One region of the Clostridium sp. TJA038 genome, then DNA from elsewhere that is predicted to be linked to it. Evidence: riboswitches for the same ligand, from Rfam matches in the RefSeq annotation. Region 1 holds a riboswitch; the other holds the start of a gene.
What was found. Region 1 has a riboswitch for S-adenosylmethionine ahead of AC4FQV_RS08565 (Na+/H+ antiporter NhaC family protein). Riboswitches for the same ligand answer to the same signal wherever they lie in the genome.
Positions count from the first base shown of each region.

Region 2: it holds a riboswitch for S-adenosylmethionine, as region 1 does, so the genes downstream of both, metK (methionine adenosyltransferase) here and AC4FQV_RS08565 (Na+/H+ antiporter NhaC family protein) in region 1, are expected to answer to the same signal.

Region 1 is NZ_JBZEFA010000004.1:75,962-79,372, forward strand. It holds gene ispF (2-C-methyl-D-erythritol 2,4-cyclodiphosphate synthase) at 154-624, shown strand; gene AC4FQV_RS08565 (Na+/H+ antiporter NhaC family protein) at 730-2,034, opposite strand; SAM riboswitch class I at 2,138-2,302, opposite strand; gene AC4FQV_RS08570 (pyridoxamine kinase) at 2,376-3,218, opposite strand; tRNA gene AC4FQV_RS08575 (tRNA-Lys) at 3,358-3,411, opposite strand, start outside.
Region 2 is NZ_JBZEFA010000001.1:61,950-65,360, reverse strand. It holds gene nagA (N-acetylglucosamine-6-phosphate deacetylase) at 1-719, shown strand, start outside; gene metK (methionine adenosyltransferase) at 805-1,980, opposite strand; SAM riboswitch class I at 2,212-2,316, opposite strand; tRNA gene AC4FQV_RS00345 (tRNA-Tyr) at 2,389-2,474, opposite strand; tRNA gene AC4FQV_RS00340 (tRNA-Thr) at 2,480-2,555, opposite strand; tRNA gene AC4FQV_RS00335 (tRNA-Tyr) at 2,579-2,664, opposite strand; tRNA gene AC4FQV_RS00330 (tRNA-Thr) at 2,670-2,745, opposite strand; tRNA gene AC4FQV_RS00325 (tRNA-Val) at 2,768-2,843, opposite strand; tRNA gene AC4FQV_RS00320 (tRNA-Tyr) at 2,848-2,933, opposite strand; tRNA gene AC4FQV_RS00315 (tRNA-Thr) at 2,939-3,014, opposite strand; gene AC4FQV_RS00310 (hypothetical protein) at 3,174-3,411, opposite strand, start outside.

The sequences.
Region 1 (3,411 bases):
TTTATATCTATATATTTTTTTACATATAAGTATATTTTTTAACAAATAAAATTTATAAATATATTTAATTACGTATGTAAAGCTATAATAATTTATAAACTTTATATATAATGTAAACATACAAACTTTAAAATAAATTACGAGGTGATTAATATGAGAATAGGAATGGGATATGATGTTCATAAGCTAGTTGAAAATAGAGACCTTATATTAGGTGGCATAAAAATTCCATATGAAAAAGGGCTTTTAGGACATTCAGATGCTGATGTTTTACTTCACGCCATAATGGATTCCTTACTAGGTGCTGCTGCTTTAGGAGATATTGGTAAACACTTTCCTGATACAGACCCTAAATATAAGGGAGCAAATAGTTTAAAACTATTAGAATTTGTTGGCAAACTTTTAGAAGAAAATAATTATAAAATTTGCAATATAGATTCAACTATAATAGCTCAAAAACCTAAAATGGCACCTTATATACTTACCATGAGAGAAAATATTGCTAAAGTATTAAAAATAAATTTAAATCAAATAAACATAAAAGCTACAACTGAAGAAGGACTTGGCTTTACAGGCTCAGGTGAAGGAATTTCTTCTCAAAGTATCTGTCTTTTATGTAATTAAAAATAAAAAAACTTACAATCTATATTAAGATAAAATAATAATCTTAAAATAAGATTGTAAGTTTTTTTAGCCCCAATTTAAATAAAAAATACTAAACTTAATTTTTTAAGCTACCTCAAGCTCCTCATTATTTTTAGTCTGTCCTTTCTTTTGGAAAAATGCTATAAATATTATTGCACTTATTCCCATTAAGTATGGATAAAATAAAAATTTCATTATTTCAAAGGAACTTAAGCCTGTTAAAGCTGCTGCTGACATAAGTTGAGCACCATAAGGAATTATTCCTTGAACTGCACAAGAAAACATATCTAATATTCCTGCAATTCTTTTTGAATCTAAATTATATTTATCTGAAATATCTTTTGCTAAAGGTCCTACTGTAACTATAGCAATTGTATTATTTGCTGTACATGCATCAACTAAACTTACTAATAATCCAATACCAAACTCAGCACCTTTTTTACCGTTTATTCTCTTTGTAACTAAGTTTAAAACGTAATCTATTCCTCCGTTTGCCTTTATTATTTCAACAATTCCTCCAATAATTATTGAAATTAGTATAAGCTCACTCATTCCACCTATACCAGTTGATATTGAAGTAAAGAATGTTTTTACATCTAAAGAACCTGTAAAAAATCCAATAGCACCTGCTAAAACTATTCCACCTGATAAAACAGCTATTACATTAGCTCCCATCAAAGCTGCTATTAATATTCCTAAATAAGGAATTATTTTTATAAAATTATAATCATAATGTCCTACTGAAGTATTAGCTCCACTTCCTAAAACCGTATATATAATAATAACTAAAATTGCAGCTGGTAATATAACCTTAAAATTAACTTTAAACTTGTCCTTCATTGCACAGCCCTGTGTTTTTGTAGCTGCTATTGTTGTATCAGAAATCATTGAAAGATTGTCTCCAAACATAGCACCTCCAACTACGGCACCTACAATAAGTGGTAAAGCTATATCTGTTTTATCTGAAATCCCCATTGCAATAGGAACGATAGCTGCTATAGTTCCCATTGATGTACCTAAAGATATAGCTATAAATGATGATATTACAAATATACCTGCAACTAATATATTTTTAGGTAATATTGTTAATCCTAAATTTACTGTAGACTCTACAGCTCCCATGCTTTTAGCTACTTCTGCAAATGCACCAGCTAATATAAATATTAAGCACATTAAAATTATATTACTATTTCCTGCCCCTTTACAAAATATCTCTACGTTCTTTTCAAGTCCTCTTTTTCTATTTGTAAATATTCCAAATAAAACTGCGATTATTCCTGGAACTAAAACAGATACAGAGTAGAAGTCTTTCATTACTAATGAAGTTCCCAAATAAATAGCTACAAAAATTATTAATGGTAATAATGCTGAAAACTTTCCTTTTTTCATTTTTTTCCTCCTAATCTTAATCTATTTAATAAATCTATCTTTATCCTACAAAATAAAAAAACTCCTATCCTATGATAGAAGTTATTATTCTTACAGATTCGCATTCTTATCTCTCAGTTTCTACCGCAGGATTTAGCACCGCTATAAATCTTTGCATAAGAAAGCATACTGACTTATTTAAAAGTTTAAATCAGTATTATTTTAACCGCAAAGAATTACCGGTTGCTGGGTTTCACAGGGCCAGTCCCTCCACCTCTCTTGATAAGATTTATTAAATTTTGTTTTTTTAATATTATCATTCTAAAATTACTTTGTCAAATAAATTATATGACATTAATAATTTATTTACTTATTAATTTATATAACAATGCTTCTAATAATATGCCTTCATTTTTTGGATAATTAAACTTTTCGCTATACTCTATTGCTTCTGCAATAAAATCACAAGATTTTTCTAAAGCCTTCTTAACATCCTCTCCTTTTAATATCCATCCGATTAAAAGTGAAGCAAAGGTATCACCTGTCCCACAATAAAAAGCATTTATTTTTTTATGAGAGTATGTATAAAAAATCTTCTCCTTCTTATCATAGAGTACAGTATCAATATATTCATCACCTTTTGAACTTGATACACTTGTTATTATACTTATTCTAGGTCCTAATTCACTTAAATCTATTAAATACTCCTTTATATCCTCTTCACTTAAATATTCTTTATATTCTCTTCCTAAAAGAAAAGAGGCTTCTGTTAAATTTGGAGTTATTATATGTGCATCTTTTATAAGTTCTCTCATTTCTTCAATTATTTCAAAACTCATGCCATCATAAAGCTTTCCCCCATCAGCCATTACAGGGTCTATAAGAACTAAAGTATTCTTCTCTTTAAATTCTTTTATAAAACTCTTTACAAAATTAACTTGCTTAGGGTCTGCTAAATAACCACTATATATACATTTAAAATCTAGATTTAATTTTTTCCAATGTTCTTTAGTTTCATATATAAAATCTGTTAAATCCCTAAAAGCTGGTTTTCCAAAGCCATCTGTATGAGTTGACAAAACTGCTGTAGGCAAAGGACACACTTGATTTCCCATTGAAGATAACACAGGTATTATTGTTGCTAAAGCCGCTCTTCCATAGCAAGACATATCATGAATTGCAGCAATTTTATTTACAGGATTCATCTTTATTCCTCCTTAAAATTTTAATAAATAAACTTTATGCTTTTTTAATATTATATCAGTTTAATAATATAATACTAATTTACTTTTTAGTATTTTAAAATTTATTATAAAAAAAAGCATCGCCTAAATAGACGATGCTTGGTGCACCATCAGGGATTCGAACCCTGGACTCCCTGATTAAGAGTCAGGTGCT
Region 2 (3,411 bases), on a different contig from region 1:
AATTTTTAATACCTCCAACTGAAGAAAACTTTTATAAATTAGTTGGAGAACATGAAGAGGATGTTGTATCAATAACTCTTGCTCCTGAAGTAGATGGTGCTAAAGACCTTACTAAATTTTTAAGCAAAAAAGGTATAGTAGTTTCTATGGGACACACAAAGGCAACTTATGAAGAAGCTATGGAAGGAATAAAATGTGGTTGTTCTCATGCTACGCACCTTTTTAATGCAATGACTCCATTTACTCATAGAGAACCTGGAGTTGTAGGTGCAGTTTTTGATAGTGAAATAACTACTGAAACAATATCTGATGGTATTCATATAGCATATCCAAGTTTAAGAGTTGCATATAAACAAAAGGGAACAGATAAAGTTCTATTAATAACTGATGCTATGATGGCTTGTTGTATGCCTGATGGAATGTATACATTAGGTGGTCAAGATGTTGAAGTTAAAAATGGTGCTGCAAGATTATTAAGTGGTTCTTTAGCAGGTTCAATTTTAACATTAGATGTTGCAGTTAAAAATGTATTTTTAAATACTAATTATCCACTTAATGAGGTTATAAAAATGGCTACTTATAATGGTGCAAGACATTGTAAAGTAGACGATAGAAAAGGTTTAATTAAGGAAGGTTATGATGCTGACTTAATTCTTTTTGATGAAAATATAGATATAAAATACGTAATAGTTAATGGAAAAATAGTTCATAAAGCTTAAAAAATTTATTATATTACAAAATTAATTTTATGAACTTATAAATAATATATAAAAAAGCTTAGGATTTTTCCTAAGCTTTTTTATATTAAAGATATTTTTTTATTTCTTCAACTTTATTTAAGTTTTCCCATGGAAGGTCTAAATCTGTTCTTCCAAAGTGTCCATAAGCAGCTGTTTGTTTGTATATAGGTCTTCTTAAGTCTAAGTCTCTTATTATAGCACCTGGTCTTAAGTCAAATACCTTATTTATTATATCAACTATTTTTTCGTCAGAAATTTTTCCTGTTCCGAAAGTATCTACTATTATTGATACTGGTTTAGCAACACCTATAGCATAAGCAACTTGAACTTCTAATTTATCTGCAACACCTGCAGCAACTAAGTTTTTAGCTACCCATCTAGCAGCATATGCAGCTGATCTATCAACCTTAGTTGGATCTTTTCCTGAGAAAGCACCACCACCGTGTCTTCCATATCCACCATAAGTGTCAACAATTATTTTTCTTCCTGTTAATCCAGCATCTCCTTGAGGTCCGCCTATAACGAATCTTCCAGTTGGATTTATATAGTATTTAGTATTTTCATCTAATAATTCTGCTGGTATAACAGCTTTTATAACATGCTCCATTAAATCAGCTTGTATTTGCTCTTGAGAAACCTCAGGACCATGTTGTGTTGAAATTACTATTGCATCTATTCTAACTGGTTTGTCATCTTCATACTCAACAGTAACTTGAGTTTTTCCATCTGGTCTTAAGTAAGGTAAAGTTCCGTTCTTTCTTACCTCTGTTAATCTTCTTGATAATCTATGAGCCATAGCTATTGGTGCTGGCATAAATTCTTCAGTTTCATTAGTAGCAAAACCAAACATCATTCCTTGGTCTCCTGCACCTACTGCATCTATATCAATTTTTTCTCCTGCTCTTGATTCTAAAGCTTCATCAACACCCATAGCGATATCTGATGATTGCTCATCTATTGTAGTCATAACTGAACAAGTTTCACAGTCAAATCCATATTTAGCTCTATCATATCCTATATTTTTTATAGTTTCTCTAGCTATTTTAGGAATATCAACATAACAGTTTGTTGTTATTTCTCCCATTACAACTACTAATCCTGTAGTAACAGCTGTTTCACAAGCAACTCTTGCATTTGGGTCTTTTTCAAATATAGCATCTAAAACTGCATCTGAAATTTGGTCACAAATTTTATCTGGATGTCCTTCAGTAACTGATTCTGATGTAAATAATCTTCTCATGATTTAGGCTATCTTACACTTATATTAAGATAGCTAATTCACCCCTTTCATTTTTTATTTATCCAACCCTATATATTCAACAAGTAATATTTATTATCTTCCCACGACTTAAAATAATATATTTTTTGTTTATTAAAATCATCTTAATGCGCGCCTTTAAAATGATTTTAATAAAAAAATCTCTTCTTAAAGACTTAAGAAGAGATTTTAGTTATACACTAAATTTATCTTCTCTCATCTTGTAAAGAATTTCTTTACCGGAATTGGCACCTTAGTGAATTTCACTGGTTGCCGGGTTTCATAGGGCCTGTTTCCCTCCACCTCTCTGGATAAGAGTATATAAATACTAAATATTCTATTTTAAATATATTATTTTAACAAAGAGACACTAAATTAAGTGTCTCTTGCTGGTGGTGGAAGAAGGATTCGAACCTTCGAAGTCGTCCGACAACAGATTTACAGTCTGCCCCCTTTGGCCACTCGGGAATTCCACCACATTTGGAGCTGATGATCGGACTTGAACCGATAACCTGCTGATTACAAGTCAGCTGCTCTGCCAATTGAGCCACACCAGCATATTTATATTTTATTTTTTAATTGGTGGTGGAAGAAGGATTCGAACCTTCGAAGTCGTCCGACAACAGATTTACAGTCTGCCCCCTTTGGCCACTCGGGAATTCCACCACTTATGGAGCTGATGATCGGACTTGAACCGATAACCTGCTGATTACAAGTCAGCTGCTCTGCCAATTGAGCCACACCAGCGTATTTATTATTTTATTTTTAATGGTGGTCGCAACAGGGATCGAACCTGTGACCCCCTGCTTGTAAGGCAGGTGCTCTCCCAGCTGAGCTATGCGACCTTATTGGTGGTGGAAGAAGGATTCGAACCTTCGAAGTCGTCCGACAACAGATTTACAGTCTGCCCCCTTTGGCCACTCGGGAATTCCACCACTTATGGAGCTGATGATCGGACTTGAACCGATAACCTGCTGATTACAAGTCAGCTGCTCTGCCAATTGAGCCACACCAGCGTATTTTTAACTTCTATCTCTTGGCTCATCGCCAATCGACAAGACTTAGTATATATTGTTATGCTTTTTATTTCAAACTCAATTTTAAGCCATTTAAAGATATTATGTTAATTTATTTTTAAATTACTCTTTTTTTCTCCAATTTACTTCTTTTTTAACTTATATTTTTTCTTCTATTAGCGATATATTTATAAAAGGATTTAATAATTCTTTTACATACTCAAAATCTTTATAGGATAGCTTCTCTTGAAGTATTTTAAATATATCAATAGCTGCCTCTAACTCATCTGTTCTTTTTATGTGCTTTAATAAAGTTTTATAGTCATCTATAGATAACTCCTTAGATAATTTTAATAATTTAAATTTATCCTTCTTACTTATCTTACTTGGAATAGAG